3 regions of the Neobacillus sp. SAB-20_R2A genome follow, and region 1 is predicted to be linked to each of the others. Evidence: riboswitches for the same ligand, from Rfam matches in the RefSeq annotation. Region 1 holds a riboswitch; each other region holds the start of a gene.
What was found. A riboswitch is a leader RNA that binds a small molecule or an ion and turns the genes downstream of it on or off. The one in region 1 is predicted to bind preQ1.
Positions count from the first base shown of each region.

Region 2: another riboswitch for preQ1. It lies ahead of queC (7-cyano-7-deazaguanine synthase QueC); the one in region 1 lies ahead of queF (preQ(1) synthase).
Region 3: another riboswitch for preQ1. It lies ahead of V5M37_RS04905 (QueT transporter family protein); the one in region 1 lies ahead of queF (preQ(1) synthase).

Region 1 is NZ_CP145895.1:5,848,290-5,855,232, forward strand. Features, by position in the region: gene V5M37_RS28530 (L,D-transpeptidase family protein) at 1-1,369, opposite strand, end outside; gene queF (preQ(1) synthase) at 1,576-2,076, opposite strand; PreQ1 riboswitch class I at 2,198-2,244, opposite strand; gene V5M37_RS28540 (S8 family serine peptidase) at 2,465-3,922, shown strand; gene V5M37_RS28545 (carboxypeptidase regulatory-like domain-containing protein) at 3,990-5,816, opposite strand; gene V5M37_RS28550 (Ig-like domain-containing protein) at 5,859-6,943, opposite strand, start outside.
Region 2 is NZ_CP145895.1:3,749,012-3,755,954, reverse strand. Features, by position in the region: gene V5M37_RS18185 (acyl-CoA dehydrogenase family protein) at 1-1,191, shown strand, start outside; gene V5M37_RS18180 (DUF3870 domain-containing protein) at 1,757-2,065, opposite strand; gene V5M37_RS18175 (nuclease-related domain-containing protein) at 2,338-2,916, shown strand; gene V5M37_RS18170 (MTH1187 family thiamine-binding protein) at 2,999-3,301, shown strand; PreQ1 riboswitch class I at 3,417-3,459, shown strand; gene queC (7-cyano-7-deazaguanine synthase QueC) at 3,512-4,171, shown strand; gene queD (6-carboxytetrahydropterin synthase QueD) at 4,176-4,658, shown strand; gene queE (7-carboxy-7-deazaguanine synthase QueE) at 4,651-5,379, shown strand; gene V5M37_RS18150 (AMP-binding protein) at 5,738-6,943, shown strand, end outside.
Region 3 is NZ_CP145895.1:980,011-986,953, reverse strand. Features, by position in the region: gene V5M37_RS04920 (beta-glucoside-specific PTS transporter subunit IIABC) at 1-1,402, opposite strand, end outside; gene licT (BglG family transcription antiterminator LicT) at 1,762-2,595, opposite strand; gene V5M37_RS04910 (DUF4177 domain-containing protein) at 2,814-3,002, opposite strand; PreQ1 riboswitch class I at 3,106-3,150, shown strand; gene V5M37_RS04905 (QueT transporter family protein) at 3,175-3,699, shown strand; gene V5M37_RS04900 (DinB family protein) at 3,827-4,351, shown strand; gene V5M37_RS04895 (LysR family transcriptional regulator) at 4,408-5,286, opposite strand; gene V5M37_RS04890 (citrate synthase/methylcitrate synthase) at 5,395-6,483, shown strand; gene V5M37_RS04885 (VOC family protein) at 6,680-6,943, shown strand, end outside.

The sequences.
Region 1 (6,943 bases):
CGTAGAGATAGTACCAGTTATTCTCGAAGTTCAACCAGCCAGTGACAAGAGTAGGGTTTTTCTTTAAAAAGTATTTATACCCGGCAATATCCGTCCAGCCGGTATTTTCCGTAACAACAGGATCAAAGTCCTCGAGCTTGCTGATGACGGTGTTATCCATCACGCCATTGGAGTTAATGTAATACCATTTGCCTTTATAATTGATCCAACCGGTCTTCATGCCATCAATTTGGTCAAGATAGTACCATTTTTCTCCGTCCTTCACCCACCCGGTTTTCATCACACCATCGCTAGCAAAGTAATATTTCTTGTCGCCCGCTTCAAGCCAGCCCGTCTTCATGGCTCCGGTATTATCTAAATAATATCTATTTCCACCGTCCTCCAGCCAACCCGTTTTCATCGCGCCGGCAGGGTCAAGGAAATATTTCATTCCGCCATCCTCGATCCAGCCGGTTTTCATTGCCCCGGCAGCATCAAAATAATACTTATTGCCACCGTCTTCCAACCACCCCGTTTTCGCTGCACCGTCTTTATCAAGATAGAATTTTTGACCGCCATCTTCCAGCCAGCCGCTCTTCATCACACCATCATTTGAAAAATAATATTTCTTCCCTTTAATCTCTTGCCAGCCTGTTTTCAACACACCGCTGCTATCCAAATAATATTTCTTGCCGCTTTCCGTCAGCCAGCCGGTCTTCATTATTCCGTTTTTATCAAAGAAATATCTTTTGCCGTTTATCGTCTGCCAGCCTGTTTTTACCGCTCCATTTTCATAATAATACTTATTGCCACCTGCTTGCACCCAGCCGTTTTGAATTTGTGGTGCCGGCGTACCTTGATTCTCTCCATTAACCGGTACGGTTACTCCGTATCCATTAGCCATGGCGATAGTATCAAAACTGTCACCGGAATGGGTAATAACCACTTCCGTATAATTTTGAATTCGGTCAAAGAGCCATCGAATTTCCGAGTTATGCATGCGCACACAGCCTGAGCTGACGTACCGGCCGATGGAGCTTTCATTGTTATTCCCATGGATGCCATAGGTGGTTCCATAGGTTCCTCTTGCCTCAAGGCCCATCCAGCGGTCGCCTAGTGGGTTACGAGGGTCCCCTCCGGCAATATGGCCTGTATAATAAGGGCGATTTACAATTTTATTAACAATCCTAAATTTTCCTTCGGGAGTTAAGTCCCTTGACCTCCCTGTCGCCACCTTAAAAGTCCTTACTAATGTGCCTCCATCGTAATATGCTAAGGTATTTGTCTTCTTATTAATAATAATTAACTGAGAAGTGGCAGCCTCTGATTGGCTTGAAAAGAAAAAGAAAGTTAATACAAAAATTAAAACCGCAGACGATAATTTCCTCATATTTCTCTCCCCAATTCTGTTGATGATTATAAAGTACCACGAAAAGGAGGAATATTTTGTCAAATTTTAGCGGTAAATTTGTAAAATTTCTATTTCTCTAACATAAGTGAAAATATTGTAAAGGTTTTTTAATAAAAAAACCTCCCATGGCCTTAGGACCAAAGGAGGGAGGGAATTTCTGAGTATATCTTCTTGTTAGCTGTATCTTATCGGTTATCCACTTTTTCAGGATAAAGGTCATGATTCATCAACCGGAATTGAGCCATTTCTTCATACTTGGTGCCCGGTTTACCGTAGTTGCACCATGGATCAATTGAAATCCCGCCGCGCGGTGTAAATTTCCCCCAAACCTCAATGTACCGTGGATCCAGAAGCTTGATTAAATCATTCATGATGATGTTGACACAGTCTTCATGGAAATCGCCGTGGTTTCGGAAGCTGAACAGATATAATTTCAGCGACTTACTTTCGACGATTTTCTGATCGGGGATATAAGAAATATACATCGTTGCAAAATCCGGCTGTCCCGTCAGCGGGCAAAGGCTTGTAAACTCAGGGCAGTTAAATTTTACAAAAAAGTCGCGGTTTGGATGCAGGTTGTCGACGGCCTCCAAAACTTGCGGCGAATATTCAAATAAGTATTTAGTGCCCTGATTTCCGAGCAGTGTTAAATCCTTTAAACCTTGTTCATCTGTACGTCCAGACATAAAAAAACCTCCTGTAAATGTGCCCCAGCACTTTCACAAGAGAGGTCCTTCACCATTCTAATCAAACTAAGGGGATAAAAGCAGAAAAGCCACATCCTTATGGACATGGCTTTATTGACATGAATCCATAGTTTTTTATAGAGGGTAACAGCTATGAACCTCTCCCGTTCGATACGGGTATTCTATTTTTATATTAATACTATATTGGACAGCGCAGTATTCGTCAAATGGAAAAATTTTTAGCGAGGGTACAAGCATATTGTACCTATCTGTCTATAAATTTTTAACAGTCCAACTGTTCGTTCGACACTTTATTTTATGACCTTGTCCTAAAATCAACTCATAACGTCTCAAACGTTAATTTACCAGATTGCTAGGGGGAATTGGGTTGAAAAAAAGATTAGCGGTTCTATCGGTTTGTTCAGTTCTTTCAATTTCATTGCTTGCCGGAGTGCAGGCAGACAAGCCTAAGGCAGAAGCGGGACAAGAACATTATGTGTTAGCTTATAAAGGAAAGCTTCCGGCAAACTTCTCTGCAAAAATTGAACAGGCTGGCGGAAAAGTGGAACGGGTTGTAGAAGAAATAGGAATCGTTGAAGCTGCCTCCTCTAATCAGGACTTTCTATCAAAAATTTCACAGGATACGAATATTCAATCGGCTGGAAGGGAGCTTGAAGCCTATTTGGAAACAGACCCCGATGACGCTATTCAATTTACCCCGGGTACACCTAATGGGCAGAAGGTAACTCTTGACCCAAATGCTCCAAGCTATTGGGATAAACAATGGGATATGCAGCGCCTAACACATAATGGGGATTCTTATAAATTAAATGATGGAAATCATGATACAGTTGTTGCTGTTATCGATACGGGCATTGATTTCAGCCACCCTGATTTAAAGGATAATGCAGATCTGACAGGCTCTAGAACCTTTGTTCCTGGCACAACAGATGCTTGGGACAAAAATGGCCACGGTACCCACGTTGCTGGTTCGATTGCAGCAAATGGAAAGGTAAAGGGTGTAGGACCCGGGTTAACCGTTCGTGCCTATCGTGTGTTTGGGGCAACAGGTGGAGCGCAGCAATCGTGGATTACCGATGCCATTGTGGCCGCAGCTAATGATGGGGTTGAGGTCATTAACATGTCAATTGGCGGCTGGCGATGGATGGCCCATAACTATGGGGACAAAGGTGACTCTGCTTCAATGGTTGCTTATCACCGCGCAGCACAATATGCCATTCAAAAGGGTGTTACCGTTGTCGTATCAGCGGGAAATGACTCAAAGGATTTAAACAACCTGCATGATATGCAAGCCTATTGGAAGGCAACTTACGGTTTAGACATTAAAGGCCCATCTCGTGTAGCACCTGCGCAAATTCCGGGGGTTATTACAGTCTCATCTTCGAATGAGTGGTCAGATAAAAGCATCGCCTTCTATTCTAACTACGGCAATGCCATTGATGTTGCCGGTCCGGGCGGGGATAATGGTCCTTTATATGATAGCCTGTATCGTCAAGACCCTGCTGGGAATTATCTAGATAAACGTGATTACACGTATCGTACATTATCAACCTATCCTTCTTATCCAGTTGGAGGAGGTAATGCCACAACACAATTCAGTGACGGAAAATGGCATGGATACTCTTATTTACATGGAACTTCCATGGCGGCGCCAAAGGTTGCCGGAGTAGCCGGGGTCATTAAGGCAGCTCATCCAGAATATTCACCAGCACAAGTCGCCGCAGCCATCAGACAAAGCGCCATTGATTTCGGTAAAGTTGGAGTTGACCCGCTTTACGGAGCTGGGGAGGCTAATATTTTCAATTTCTTGTCTAATAATAAATAATTAAAAAGGAGCCTGGTCCCTACCTTTGCTGCGTAAATTTAGCAAAGTGGGAACCAGGCACCTAGTTTTATATTTGCTCTTTTTTTCTAAAATTTTTGTAAAAAAGCAGTATACCTAATCCTATAATTAAAAACCCTAAAAATATTGCATTATACATATTTGTTGCTGTTTTAGGCAAAGACAGACCTGTTGGCAAAACCTTTGATTCCTTTTGCGTCTTTGGTTCTGCAGATTGTTGTTTTGCATTTAAAGTGTCTGCCTCATCTGCAGTAGATGAAGTTGCCGCTGTACTGTTTTCACCTGTATTAGTTGGAGCTGGTGTATTGGAGTTATTACCATCTAACCCAGAAGGATTCGACGGTATTGAACCATTACCATCTGTTTCCGAAGGCAAAGCTGCTACCCGATCCATTGAAAAGTCATACCGCATCATCGTTTGACCGATGTGGATAATGCCATCTTTAACCCAGCTGTCCCCAAGTGTATTATTGGTTTTTAAATCTGTACGGCTGTCAAACGTTACATAGCCGTCTTTTTCGCCAATAATATAATAATCACCATTTGCAAACACCATCCATGCATAGTTTCCAACTTGTTCCGTATTATCCAGCATGTCTGTCGAAAGCTGTGGATTGTTATTTTTATTTGGATGGAAATTCGGCAATTCCGGCAATTGAACAAGGGTATTTGGGATGCGCCCATTTCCTTTGTTTAATGCCGTATCCGCCCAGTATAGCTTCAAATTAACTCCCGGAAGTAGCTGTCCTGTGACAGAATCCTTGATTAATCCAAATGGGTCAATTAACTCATTCTGAATGATCATTTGGCCGTCAGTTCCAACAGTCACTTCAGCTAATTTCCCGGCTAACCGGTCTCCATTCACTACAATATTGAACACTACCTCGTAGGTTTTGCTTAGTTCAAATCCAGTTAATTCATATTTTCCTTCTGAATCAATGGACGCCTGCACATTACCTGTTGGATCATTTAAAACACTTACATTGATCTGGGCATTAGGGAACATTTCCTTTAAAGATTTAATCTGTTTGTTTCTCGTTCCTACAAATAATTGGCCACTAACCTTTGGTTCAGATTTGTATTCTTCACTTTGACCACTTGCCTGAACTTGAGCTTTTTGCGTAAAGATAGAAGTAACTTCTTCACCGTTAATCATGGACACTGCCTGAATGTTAACATAATAATCACCGGCGCGAGGGACAGTAATGCTATAGTTGCCTTGACTATCCGTTGTCACCTCGATTTTGCCGCTTTCAGTCTCAATCCAAACTCGTGCATTGGCAATCGGATTACCTTTGGCATCTAAGACCTGACCTTTAATAATTGGCGGATGAAAATGAATCGTGATGTCATCCTCCGCATAAACCCCTCTTGCAGCATCAGCCACGGAAGCTGTGACTGTTTTTTCAAGCGGCTCGGTTCCTTCTATTTTTGGAGAAAGTAGTGTAACAAGTGCTTGACCTTTATCATCCGTGATTGCCTTAGAGGCTGATAATGTCCCCAATTCTGTTTTGAAGTTGACTTCTACATTTGGGATTGGATTGCCTTCTAAGTCTTTTAACACGGCAGTTAAGACTGCAGTTGAAATTCCATCCCCCACGACGCTGCTTGGGTTTGCTTCTAAAACTAATTGAACGGCACTAAGAACAATAACTTGTCGGGTGTCACTTGCTGCTTTACCAAAAACCTCGGCAGTAAAGTTAAGAATGTCACCTTTTGAAATCATGACCCCATTATTTAATTCAATTGACCAATTTCCAGTATCGTTTGCGGTTGTCGTACCTAGCACATCGTCATCGCGTTTCACAGAAATAACTGCACCGGGCTCCGAAGTACCATTTATTAGCTGATTGCCTGCCCGAACAGTACTTGTCACGTCAGGTGCTGCTGTTTTCGCCTGTTTAACAACAGTGATAACCTAGTCTTGCTTTGTTCCATCTTCAGCTGTCACGGTATACGTCACCGGTGTTGAAAAATTATTCGCAGTTATTCCGCTTACTTGTGAATCCTCGCTAATATTTGCTCCTCGGGCATATTGTGACAACGTAAAAGAAGCCTTTAGCTGTTCCAAACTGGTACCGTTTTTAACCTCTGCCAGTATGGTTTTATCAACGGCATTTATTTGAGCTGGTTTGGTTTCTTCAGCAAAACTGAACGCTGTAATATCAGCTGCGTTACTATAAATTTTGATTGTCCCTTTGGGGGTAGCTACTTGATTATGATTATCTACTCCTATTGGCAACGGCCCAAACGTTCCGTCAAAGACGTACTCACCGCGATTATGGCCATCATAGTTTGGCACGGATACTTCACTCCAGGTAACTGGAATATCTATTGACCCTCCACCTGCCAAATTTACCGCTACCATGTTTCCAAGAGCCTTTTTTGCTTCATCAATCCCTGTCTCAATAGGTACGATTTTCGTGATAGGGGGTACACCTTCTATACTGACTGTCTGAGGAGTCAACACCTCAACGGTCCCTGAAGGTGCGGCTACATCTCTTAAATTATCTATTGTGCTTGACAGTGAGCCAAAAGTTCCTGTAAACACATATTTCCCTGCTGTGGTTCCATCATAAGCAGGCGTCGATTTCGGACTCCAAGTAATTGGAACATCAACTGTTACGCCATTTTCCAGAGTCACTGGAACCGTACTTCCAAGTGCGCTTTTAGCCGCTTCTAAAGTGGTACCGTTGGCTACAGTTGCCTCAACCGGCGTTACCGACTTAATGCTGACAGTCGGTTTTTCCTTAACCGTAACCGTCCCGGTTGGTACGGGAATCAGATTATTGTTATCAACACCTACCGGTAACATTCCTAATGCACCTTTAAATACATAGGATCCGGGAGTATCGCCTTTATATTCTGGTTCTGCTGTTTTACTCCAGGTTATGCCCACTTTTGAAGTTTTTCCATCCTGTAAGTAAACTATTACTTCTGAACCTAATGCCTTTACGGCATCATCTAGGCTTGTCCCATAATCTACAACTCTAGTAATATTAT
Region 2 (6,943 bases), 2.1 Mb from region 1:
GAAGAACAGGAAATGTTAAGAAAAATGGTAAGAAGCTTTGTTGATAAGGAAATCAATCCGAACATGCGAGAGTGGGACGAACGCGGTTATTTCGATCCAGTAATTTGGCAGCGTTTAAAAGAATTGGATTTGATGGGGGTTTGCATTCCAGAAGAATACGGCGGCAGCGGCATGGATTATAACTCGCTGGCGATTGTTTGTGAAGAACTGGAAAGAGGAGACACCGCCTTCCGTACTGCAGTTTCGGTTCACATCGGGTTAAATAGCATGACTTTATTGCAATGGGGAACAGAAGAACAGAAGCATAAATACCTAGTTCCGCAGGCCAAAGGCGAAAAAATTGGAGCGTTTGGATTAACGGAGCCTGGCGCGGGTTCGGACGTGGCATCGCTTGGAACAACGGCTGTGAAGGATGGAGACTACTATATTTTAAACGGTCAGAAAACATGGATTTCGTTGTGCGATGTCGCCGACCATTTTATCGTGTTTGCCTATACGGATAAAGACAAGAAACACCACGGAATTTCCGCCTTCATCGTGGAGCGGACGATGCCCGGCTTTTCTTCTAAGGCGATAAAAGGGAAACTCGGAATCCGCTCAGGCAATACCGGGGAATTGTTCTTTGATCAGGTGCGCGTTCCGAAAGAAAACTTGCTTGGCCAGGAAGGGGAAGGCTTCAAAATTGCCATGTCCGCACTTGATAACGGCCGTTTCACGGTTGCCGCGGGAGCAGTCGGTTTGATTATGGCAAGTTTGGAGGAAAGCGTAAAATACTGTCATCAACGGAAAACGTTCGGCAAGGATATCGGCAAGCATCAGCTGGTGCAGCAAATGCTTGCAAACATGGAAGCCGGATTGCAAATGAGCCGTTTACTGGTTTATCGTGCTGGCGAGTTGAAAAATAAAGGTGTGCGCAATACTCGTGAAACTTCGCTTGCGAAATGGCAGGCCTGTGATTTTGCCAATAAAGCGGCAGATGATGCGGTGCAAATCCACGGGGCCTACGGTTATTCAAGTGAATACCCTGTAGAGCGCTTTTTGCGGAACTCCAAGGCGCCGGTCATTTACGAAGGAACGCGGGAAATTCATACGGTTATGCAGGCGGAATATGTGCTAGGGTATCGTGAGGATAAGGCGCTGAGCAACATGCTGCCGGCCTGGCCGTTTGAGAGTGAGAAAGTTACGGTTTAGGTTTTTTATTGGGGGAGCGGATTGGTTTTAACCATTCGCTCCTTTTATGGTTTTGTTGATGGAGGGATGGTTAGTTATTAGACCAAAGTTGTTGAAAATTCATGGAAAATGGTCTTATGAAAGGGTTATAAGACCAGAACGGCAGTGAAAGATGAGAGGAAGTGTCATATGAAAGGGCCATAAGACCAGAATAGCAGTTAAAGATGGGAGGAAGTGGTCTTATAAAAGAGTTATAAGACCAGATTGGAAGGAAAAGGTGAGCGGAAATGGTCTTATGAAAGAGTTATAAGACCAGAAGGGCAGTTAAAGATGGGAGGAAGTGGTCTTATGGAAGGGTTATAAGACCAAATTGGAGGAAAAAGGTAATCGGAAGTGTCTTATGAAAGGGTTATAAGACCAGAACGGCAGTGAAAGATGAGAGGAAGTGTCCTATGAAATGGTCATAAGATCAGCACAGAGGGGGAAAAAATAAAAAATGGCCCTATAAAAAGGTATAAGGCCACCCCCTTAACTCCAATTGGCAATGGTCATCCCAAAATACTCGCCATGGATATCGTCGAAATAGTCATTGTTTCATAGTCTCATATTGCTTGTACAAATCCTTCAGCGCTGCAATCAGGGCGTGATTGGCTTTTCCTAAATAGCCATTCTTTAAGTCTTCGAGTGGCTTGTCAATTCCATGACGTAAACTATACCCCTTCAACAGCCTAGAAATATAATCACGACCATGTTCCGTAGCCAGCGTACAGGATGCATCCACGATCACTCCATAATGCTTATCAATCTCAGCCGTAATCGTCAGCGTTTCATAAATGCTTCTGGCAGCCATACCGGTTGGCAGCTTGGCGTGACCGGCTATAAAATAGGTATTCATTCTGATTTCCTCCAGAGGTTTTATTTTTAGAATAATATAAAAATGAAGAATTGATAAGATAATAATTTTTAAAAATTCCTTCTGATAAAAATAGGTAAATTGTCCCTTTTCGTCAAAAATTTAGTATCATAGTCTTGTAATGATATTTAGAAAGAAGGAAAAAGGAAATGAGTCTTATTATTCTATTTTTGTTATTGGTACTCTTATTTTTTGTGCCCAAATACCTAAAATTTAAAAACTCAAGCTATCAACAAGCAAGTGGGAATACTTTCTTGAAAACATTATTTGATAAGGGAAATTACGGAGAATTTTTAACTTTTGCGGAACTAGAAAAATTAAAGGGACCTAAAAGGCTCTTAACCAATCTTTATTTACCAAAATATGATGGAACAACCACAGAAGTAGATTTAATCATGCTCCACGAAACAGGTCTTTATGTCTTTGAATCCAAAAACTACAGCGGCTGGATTTTTGGCGATGAAAAAAGTAAAAATTGGATGCAGGTTTTTCCGAACAAACAAAAAGAGAAATTCTTTAATCCGGTCTGGCAGAATAAAGCACACATAACTGCATTGAAGTCCACATTGGGAAGAGGGGATGAATACCTTATTAAATCGTATATCGTTTTTAGTGAGCGTTGCACACTTAAGAAAATAAATGTTACTTCCCAAAACGTAAAGGTTTTAAAAAGAAATGCCATGCTTTCATCAATAAAAAAAGAAATTACCAATACAAGGAATATAATGACACAAATAGAAATCGACCGGATGTACACTATTTTACATAAATTTTCTCTGGCAGATTCTAACGTTAAACAGGCCCATATTAAACAGATTCAAATGAAAAGATAATTTGCTAACTAAGTCTGCGAATTTTTGTCCTTACCATTTCATATGATATTCTTTTTATATAAAGAATTAGGAGGATGAAGCGATGGCTATCATTGATATAACGGTTATCCCTGTAGGGACAGGCACAACAAGTGTCAGCGAGTATGTGGCGGAAATACATAAAGTTCTTCAGCGATATGAGGACAGAGTAAAGTATCAACTAACCCCGATGAGCACATTGATTGAAGGGGATTTAAAATTACTCTTAGAAATTGTTCAAGAAATTCACGAGGTCCCATTCCAGAAAGGCTTGCAAAGAGTCTGCACCAATCTACGAATTGATGATCGCCGTGACAAGGAACATTCAATGGAGCGGAAGTTGCAGTCAGTACAAACAAAATTGTAAGGTCAGAGTGAATTTTTTTTGAAAAGGGTACAAAACCGAAAAAATCTCGAAAGATAGATTGAAAATTGATAGAAATGGTTTATAATCGAATAGTCATATAAAAAATCCGCACCCTGCGGTAGAGGTTCTAGCTACCCTCTTTAAAAAACTAAGGAAAACAGGACTGCTTTCTTTAGTAGTCCTGTTTTTCTATTTAAAGGAGAATTTATGATGAAGAAAGATAAAGCAGTTGTAGTTTTTAGCGGCGGACAGGATAGCACCACCTGTTTGTTTTGGGCATTGGAACAATTTGAAGAAGTAGTGGCGGTTACGTTTAACTATAATCAAAGGCACAAACTTGAAATTGAGTGTGCCCAAAATATCGCGAATGAACTTGGAATAGAGCATCATATTTTAGATATGTCATTGTTAAACCAACTGGCACCAAACGCCTTAACACGTAAGGACATTGAGGTGAAGGATGGAGAAAATGGTGAATTGCCTTCCACTTTTGTACCTGGACGGAACCTGTTATTCATCTCTTTTGCAGGGGTACTGGCAAGCCAGGTTGAGGCTAAGCACATTGTTACCGGTGTTTGTGAAACGGATTTTAGCGGTTATCCTGATTGCCGTGATGTTTTTATAAAATCCTTAAATGTCACATTGAACCTGTCGATGGACAAGGAATTTGTTATTCATACCCCATTAATGTGGCTGGACAAAGCTGAAACCTGGCAAATGGCAGATAATCTGAATGCCTTGGATTTTGTTAGGGAAAAAACCTTAACCTGCTATAACGGGATCATTGCGGATGGCTGCGGTGAATGCCCGGCTTGTAAACTAAGAAAACGCGGCCTTGATCAATATTTAAGCACACGAGAGGAGTTGTAACGCAATGTATGGCTTTCGGATTGTCGATAAACTCCAAAAAATAGATGAAGATATCAACCGCAGTCAATTGAAATACCATCAGAAACGTGTTCTTGTGAGCAAAGAATTCACCTTTGATGCTGCCCATCATTTGCATTGCTATGAAGGCAAATGCAAAAACCTTCATGGCCATACGTATAAAGTCATTTTTGGAATCAGCGGCTACGTTGATGACCGTGGCTTGATGATGGATTTCGGGGACATTAAAGACATTTGGAAAAATGAAATTGAAATTCATCTGGATCATCGCTATTTAAATGAAACCTTACCGCCAATGAATACCACGGCTGAAAACATGGTGGTCTGGATTTATGAAAAGATGGCTGAGGCGCTTACGAAAGAAGAGCGGAAGAATCAGTATAGCGGCGCAAGAGTGGAATTTGTCCGGTTGTTTGAGACACCGACAAGCTATGCGGAAGCTAGACGGGAGTGGATGGAAGTTGAGTAAAATACCCGTAATGGAAATTTTCGGACCTACCATCCAAGGGGAAGGGATGGTCATCGGCCAGAAAACGATGTTTGTAAGAACTGCTGGCTGTGATTATTCCTGCAGCTGGTGCGACTCCGCCTTTACCTGGGATGGCACCGGTAAAAATGATATTCGCATGATGGAAGCAGAGGAAATTTGGGAAGAGATGAAGCGAATCGGCGGTAAGAATTTCTCCTTTGTCACGATCTCAGGCGGTAATCCTGCGTTATTGAAAAATCTCGATGAATTCATTAAGATCCTAAAAGATAATCAAATAAAAATTGGTCTCGAAACCCAAGGGAGCAGGTGGCAGGAGTGGTTTTATGAGATTGATGAATTAACCATTTCCCCCAAGCCGCCAAGCTCAAAAATGGAGACGGATTTTGAAATTTTAGATGAAATCATTGGGAAACTTACACAAAATGATTTAGCGCAACAATTCAGCTTAAAGATTGTGGTATTTGATGATCTTGATTATGAATATGCCAGAGCAGTCCATTTCCGTTATCCGGATGTTCCCTTCTTTGTACAGGTTGGTAATGATCATCTGTCAACAATGGATAATCAGGAGCTGCTTCTGCATCTTATTAATAAATATGAAAGACTGATAGACAAGGTCATGCAGGACTCCGAAATGAATAATGTGAAGGTTCTTCCGCAATTGCATACTTTTTTGTGGGGAAATAAAAGAGGAGTTTAGGTGGAAAAACAGGCGATGTCCATGGCGGCATCGCTTTTTATTTGTTTTTTACCATCACAATCAAACTGTTTATAAAACTATACAACTGTGTTTTTTTTATAACATTTGTTCAAGGAGAAAACTGTATATATATGGCGTCAGAAAGTATGTGCACCATTTGTAATAACTGGTACAATTCTTGCATTTCTTAAAGTAGGTATTGAAACCATAGTTAAGGAGGATTCTGAACATGTAAGATTGGAAGGCAATCGGATAAAGAAATTAACCTTTGTTAATCGGAATGAAGATTTTTTAACGTAAGTAAAAATGGAAGCGATTTCATGTATTAAGGAGTAATTTGAAAAACGGGGGGAAGCTCATGAGTGAAATCACCATCTTAAATCGAGTGGCCATCGGCGATATTGTGCGCAGGACGGCAGCCAAAAATCCAGCCAAAACGGCCATCATTTCAGGGGATAAAAGGATTTCCTATCAAGAGTTTAATGAAGATTGCAACCGCTTTGCGAACTACCTGTTGGACCTCGGGTTAGAAAAAGGAGATTCGGTTGCCACTATTTGCGGAAATAGTTGGCAGTTTCTGGTTGCCATTTTTGGAATCGCAAAGGCGGGTTTGGTGTGGGTTCCGATTAATCCAGGGGTATCCTTTAACGAAAAGTCGTATATTCTTGCAGAGGTCCGCGCAAAAGTCCTTATCTGTGACGAGGGATTTTTACAGGACAAAAAAGAAGAATTTTCAAGCATGTGTCCGGAATTGCTCATTATTGGAAAGGGTGCCACTGAGGCTGAAAAATTTGAGCATGCCTTAAATTCCGACCATACGGAAGAACCGGAAGTGGAGATTGGGGACCGTGACCTGGCCCAAATCATGTTTACTAGTGGAACGACTGGCTCACCGAAAGGAGTCCTCATTAACCATCAAGCTGTGTTTATTGCCAGTCTGGCCAATATTATTGAAGCGGGGATGGCGAAGGACGATATTGCGACGATGATGATGCCCGTGTTCCATTGTGCTCAGCACACGCTTGTCTCGTCCTTTTTCCACTTAGGCGCAACAGTTGTGGTAATCCAAGGCTTAGAACCGGAGTCCTTTATGAAAACAGTCGAGAAGGAAAAGATCACCTGGATGTTTGGCCTGCCGATGATGTACCGGGCATTTCTCTACCATCCTTCTTTTAAAAAATATAACCTATCAAGCCTGCGCTATTGCCTCTACGCCATGGCCCCTATGGACCGCAATACGCTGGAAAAAGGAATCAGTGAACTAGGATGTGAGTTTGCATTAGGGTCGGGACAGACCGAAATGTATCCGGCTACCTGTGTATTTAAACCTGAGGACCAACTGCGAAAATCAGGTCCATATTGGGGGACAGCATCCTTGATTACGGACATCGCGATAATGGACGACAATGGAAACCTGCTAGGAAAAAATGAAGTGGGTGAAATCGTTCACCGCGGTCCAAATGTTATGGCCGGTTATCTTAATAATCCGGAAGAAACGAAGCGGTCACGGCAGTTCGGCTGGCATCATACCGGGGACTTAGGGTACTTTGACGAGGATGGGCTG
Region 3 (6,943 bases), 1.1 Mb from region 1:
TGCTAGTTGCTATGTCCGGGGCAGTTACATCTTCTTCAACAGGATCTTCAAAACCTAAAACATAAGTAAGACCTGCAGATACTAGAAATGCCACTACGATACCGATAATTAGACCGGTAAACCCTTGGCCGCCTGGTCCGTAGAAGATTGGTAAAGTCAATAATCCAGGAGCGCCAGAAGCAAATGCGTTTGTTCCGGCGTAACCAATGATACCCCCACCGATTGCCGCACCAATGATCCCAGCAATGAATGGTTTTTTAAGTGGTAATGTTACACCGTAAATTCCCGGTTCCGTAATACCAAAAAGACCAGTGATCGCAGCAGAACCTGCTAATGTTTTTAATTTTTTGTTCTTCGTTTTTAACATAACCCCGACCATCGCACCGGTTTGAGCAAAAACAGAAGCAGTTGCGGCCGGCTTTACACCATCTCTTCCGTGAACGGCAATATTGTTAATGAATACTGGAACAAGTCCCCAGTGGATACCGAACATGACGAGTAACTGCCAGCTTGCACCCATGATCGCACCAGCTAAAATTGGGTTGAATGCAAATGCAGCAACCATCGCTTTTGCCACAGCATTACCTGCGTTTACACCGATCGGACCAAATACCAACAATGTTAATGGAAGCATAATCACTAATAACAATAATGGAGTAACGAAGTTTTTAACGCTTTCGTGAATCTTTTTATTAAAGAAAATGTCAAGCTTGCTCATGACAAAGATGGAAAGAATGATTGGAACAACTGTTGATGAGTAGCTCATCATCGTAACTGGAATCCCAAAGAAATGGATTCCGCCTTCAGGTGGAGTCGCTTTAAGCGCCACAATCGACGGATAGAGCAATGCACCTGCAATCGTAACGGCGACAAAGATATTTCCGCCAAATTTACGTGCGGTTGTAATGGCTAACAATACTGGCAAGAAGTAGAACATCGCATCTGCTGCCGCGTATAAAATCGTATAAGTTGTATCCGTATTGACTATCCAGCCAAAATTCACAGCAATTAACAATAATCCTTTAAGGATACCGGCCCCTGCCATAAGACCAAGAAGCGGTGCAAAAATACTGGATACAACATCTACGGCTTTACCTAAGAAATTTCCTTTTTCTCCACTATCTTTAGCGGAAGAGATTTTTGAATCCTTTGTGATGTTTGAGATTTTTCCGATCTCCGCATACACTTCCGGAACATTGTTTCCTACTACCACTTGGAACTGCCCGCCGCTTTCTTTAACAGTAATGACGCCGTCCGTTTTTTCTAACTTTGCTTTATTGACTTTTGATTTATCCTTTAGTCCGAAACGAAGCCTAGTTGCACAGTGGACAAGTGAGTTGACATTCTCTTCACCGCCAACTAGCTGGAGAATTTCTTTAGCTAATCTTTCGTTTTTCGACATCTTCATCACCTCTAGTATTTTGGTAAAAAAAATACCTAAGCCATTAAGAAGCCGGAGACATAGCGTCCCTGATACATTCTTTATGACTTAGGTTTTGCCTGCATGACCAGTAACAATCCTGTTCTAAATATTTACTTTTTGATTTGCTTTAAGCGGTGCTTCCTGTCCGGACCAGGTGAAGACCGCCTTTTATGAAAATAAAAAAACCTAAACTGCGCACCAAAGCATAAGGCCTAGTTTGCAATTTAGGTTTTGCCTGCATAATCAGTAACAATCCTAATAAATTAATATTAATTTGTACTCACATAATAGCATGCGCTTTCAAAAGGTGTCAACGCTATCTTTTTAAAAAAATTTTACTAGTTTCGGTTCACCACGCGCTGAATATGAATGGAGAGGTAGCCCATTTCTTCCTTTGTGATCTCATGTTGATGGGCTTTTTCAATATAATCTTTAATTTTTTGCGCACAGGCAAATGCTTCTTTATGTTTTTCTCTCACTAAGTTATAAAGAAAATCATCCTCGCTATCTAAATGGGAACCGTTGAAAAGGCGCTGTGCAAAAAACTTAAGATGGGTAAGAAACCTGAAATAATTTAAGGATTCCTCATCAAGTTCGATTTTAAAATGATACTTGACGATGTTTAAAATATCCTGAATGAGTTTGGTTATATTGACTAGGTTTGGCATCTCATCGTTTAATTCCGCATTTACGATATGCATCGCAATAAAGCCCGCTTCATCTTCCGGAAGCGAAATACCAAGTTTGGTTTGAATCATTTTTAACGCTTCCCGCCCTATAGAGAATTCGTCTTGATAAATCTTTTTAATCTCCCACAACAGAGCATTTGAAATATTAATGCCCTTCTGATGCCGTTCAATCGCAAAATGTATATGGTCGGTTAAGGAGACATAAATGCTATCATTCAGATTTTTCCCTAGTTTTTCTTTTGCATAGTTGATGATTTCTTCAGAAACAGCCATATATTCTAGCGGAATATCGTACAATAGCGTTTTAAATCTATCGGAAACATCTTTGTTTTCGAGTTTGAAGACTTTTTCGATTTTGCTCTCATCGACAATATCGCCAGGTCTCTTTTGAAACGCGAGCCCTCTGCCCATAATGACTAATTCTTTATTGTGTTCATCCAATACGCTTATAACGTTATTGTTGATTACCTTTGCGATTTTCATATAAATCACCTATTTGTGGAATATTTGTGATAAAAAGGAAAATAAAAAAACCTAAAACTAATGCAATAAAAACATTAGTCATAGGTTTTGCCTGATGAGTCAGTAACAATCCTAAAAATTTGAAGTTATTTGGTTAGATTTTATCATTCTTTTAATCCAGGCGCAATTCTTATCGAGGGTCTTTTTATGGATAATGTTCAGTTATTATTAGTATTTCTTTAATCTACTTTTCTTTCAAATATGGCTTCATAATAAGCCGCAGACCCATATGCAGCAATTCCCGGCGCAAAAATCTGGACCAACCTCCAGCCGTTCCTCGCGTTCTGATGAATAAGTTCCTGATAATCCCCTTTAGGTTTTCCGCTTAATTTGCTAAGCTCAATTTTTTCAAATTTATATTCGTACATGGTTTTCCTCCGCAAATTATATTGTTTATATTCTCATTATCCCAAAAACTGTAATTGACTGCCATTTTTTTATGTATTAATATAATAGTTTGTTAATATATTACCTTAAGTGGTTCGAGAACCTCCCACTATAAAAAACTAAGGAGAAATGAATATGGAAAAAACAGCAAATATGCTAGACGCCCAGTATAATTCGGGCGCTGCAAACAGCAAGGTGCGGGAGATTGTTGTAAACGGTATTGTCGCAGCTTTGTACATCGTCGTTTCGGCATTAATTCAGCCATTTGGGTTTACCCAGGTGCAATTCCGCGTTTCAGAGATGTTTAACCATCTCATCGTTTTCAATAAAAAGTATCTCTACGGGATCATTTTAGGGGTATTTTTAACGAATTTATTTTTCTCACCAATGAAGGCCTATGACCTCATTTTCGGAGTTGGCCAATCTTTGATTGCTTTGGTCATTACGATTTTAAGTGCGCGGTTTATTAAAGGAATCTGGGCTCGGATGATTGTGAATACGTTGGTGTTCACCTTTACGATGTTTCTCATTGCGATTGAACTCCATTTGGCGTTCGATCTGCCATTCCTGTTTACATGGTTAACTACTGCAGTTGGGGAATTCGTTGTAATGGCTGTCGGCATCCCAGTCATGTATTTCATTAACAAACGCGTTCATTTTGATAAAATCTTTAAATAAAAGATTTCAAGAGCTGTTGCTTTAAGGGTACACCCTAGGCGGCAGCTCTTTTTTATGGTATTAATTTCAAAAAAACTCTAAAATGAAGATAGTTAATTTTTCAGAGTTTTTGAAAGGGGTTTTTTAAATGCTACAGCGTCCTAATAACAATGAGTTCCCAGATTATTATGTACCGTATGTTCAGTTAGTTCCTGAAGGAGATTTATTGCAGATTCTTAAGGAAAGCCTTGAAAAAGCGGTTTCTGTTTACGAAGGAATTTCAGAGGAAGATTCGCAATTCCGCTATGAACCTGGTAAATGGAGAATCAAGGAAGTGCTTGGCCATATGGCAGATACCGAGAGAATCATGAGCTACCGCCTGCTTCGAGTTGGCCGCGGTGACAAGACTCCATTGGCAGGGTTTGACGAAAATGATTATGTGGCTGGAGCACAAATGGGCGAGCTGCCACTAAAATCTATTCTTGCTGACTTCATTGCAGTCAGGAAAGCAACTATCACGCTGGTCGAGAACATGCCAGAGTCTGCCTGGACAAATGTCGGCAACGCCAATGGCACGGAGGTCACCACCCGCGCCATCGCCTACATCATCGCCGGCCATGCAATCCACCACCTCAGCATCGTGACAGACCGATACTTAACTAATTTGAAATAACGGGTGGTGTCAGGCACCGCTCGTGGACGGTGTCTGCCTCAGGCGGACACTGTTTTTTAAATCCGATAGTTTGAGATAAACTCGAGAAATTCTTTTTGTTTGGAGTGGTCGTATTTCATGATGGCGTAGGTGTTTGCTTCGGGCAGGTGGATGGTTTGGCAGTCTACTTCTAAGAGCCTCCCTTCTAGCAGCTCTCTTCTGACCGTTGATGTCGGAAGGAAAGAGACACCCAGCCCTTCAACGATGAATCTTTTTGTAATGTGTACCTGTGATACTTTCATCATTCTTACTTTTGGATATTTGGTTTTGATTGCATAGCAAAGACCATCCCAGTAACCTGGGTGATTATGGGTTAACAAATAGTTCGATGTTAAAACCTCTTCTTCGTCTAACGGAGGTGCTGTTTCGGAATCTCTCCCATCGTGGGGCGCAACTAGCATAACCCTATCCCTATATAAAAGCTCACTAATCAATTCAGGATGAAGGCTGTGTAAACAGGACAGCCCGATATCAACTTCCTCCCTAAATACCGCATCCTCGATACCAACGGATTCGATAATTTTAACCGAAATCTCTACCTCAGGATGCTTGTTTGTATAGCTTTTTAAAACATATGGCAGGATAGTATCTGCGATTAGAGGTGATATGGCAATGGAAAATTTCGTTGTGTAGCCTTGACTAAATGAGTGAATGTCCTCGAGTCCCCCCTGATAAACCTCAATCAGTTTTTTTGCATGAACCAAATATCTCCTCCCCGCTTCAGTTAGTTTTACTTTTTTTCCATCCCGATCAAATAATTGAATACCGAGCTCTTGTTCCAATTGTTTTATATGAACCGTTACAGATGGCTGTGAAATATAAAGGATTTCCGCCGTTCTGCGGAAATTCCCACAATCAGCTGCCGTAATAAACGTGTTAAGCCATTGGAATTCCATATTCTCCTCCTTATTAAAGAAATTAATCAATTCGTTTAAAATTATTTAATTTCATTAATCAAATTTATTATATAAACTATTAACAAATAAAGGAAGGAGAGATTTTGTATGATTCAGAAGGGTTTAAAAGGAATTGTCGCCGCCGAAACATTGATCAGTCATATTGATGGTGAAAAGGGAGAGCTTATTTACCGGGGATATGAAATCGGAAGGCTAACTCAAAATTACTCTTTTGAAGAAGTTGCCCACCTGCTCTGGCATGGCTATTTACCTGATGATGCTCAGTTACGGGCTTTGAAAAATGAGTTAAAGAGCAACCGTGAACTTCCGGAGAATATAAAAAAATTAATCGATCTGCTCCCTTTTGATATGGACCTAATGAGTGTAATGAGAACAGCCATTTCAGCTGAAGCTGGGAATTCCGAATATGGCTGGAAGCCGACTGTATCACAGGCTATTCGTATCACCGCCCTCGCCCCGACAATCATTGCATACCGGAAAAGACAGCTGGAGGGTAAAGAGTTTGTTCCTCCGTTGAATGAATTAGATCATGTGGCTAATTACCTTTATATGCTTAATGGTTCGATCCCATTAGAAGCCCATGTGGAGGTACTCGAAACGTATATGATTTTGACACTTGAACATGGCATGAATGCCTCAACCTTTTCAGCAAGGGTGACGGCATCAACTGAATCTGATTTAGTATCAGCCGTTTCATCAGCGATTGGAACGATGAAAGGACCGCTTCATGGCGGCGCCCCTTCAGGAGTAATTGAACTTTTGGATGAGATTGCAGCGGCCGGAGATGCTGAAAAGGTGATGCGAGATAAATTATCTAAGGGTGAAAGATTAATGGGATTTGGACATCGGGTGTACAAAACCCACGACCCGCGTGCTATTGCCTTAAAGGCCAAATTACAGGAGCTGGTTGGTCAAGATACATGGCTTGATCTCGCTATGGAAGCAGAAAAAACCGCCGTAAGAGTGTTAGAGGAAATAAAACCCGGCCGCTCCCTTTATACAAATGTAGAATTCTACGCCGCAGCCATCATGAAAGCCATCAACATGGAGGCAGACCTATTCACACCAACCTTCACCGCAAGCAGAATCGTTGGCTGGACAGCCCACGTTCTGGAGCAAGCAGAAAACAATACCATCTACCGGCCGCAGTCCAAATATATTGGAACACTCAAATAAATTCCGGACCATCCAATCCTCGATGATTGTATCTTTTTTCAAGAAAATTTATTGCGAACATTCGTTCTGTGTCTTATAATAAATTTATTAGTTAATAATAGAAATTGTGTTGTTTTCAATGGCTGTTGGTCAATGGAGGCCTCATTACTAAAATGTTAACTAATAATTTTTGATGGATTTCAAGGAGTGAATGTTCATGTCAGTAAAATTAATCCCCTATTTCGTGATGAACGGTACCGCTAAGGAAGCGATCCAGTTTTATCAACAGGCACTGGATGCACAGGTTTTATTCTCTCAAAGTTTTGGTGAAATGCCTGAAAATCCAGAATATCCTCTGCCTGCTGAAGCCAAGGATTTGGTAAGTCATGCGACCATTAAAATTGGTGAGTCAGAAGTAATGTTTTCCGACACCTTCCCTGGACAGGAGCATCAAAGCGGAAATCAAGTGACCATTTGTATT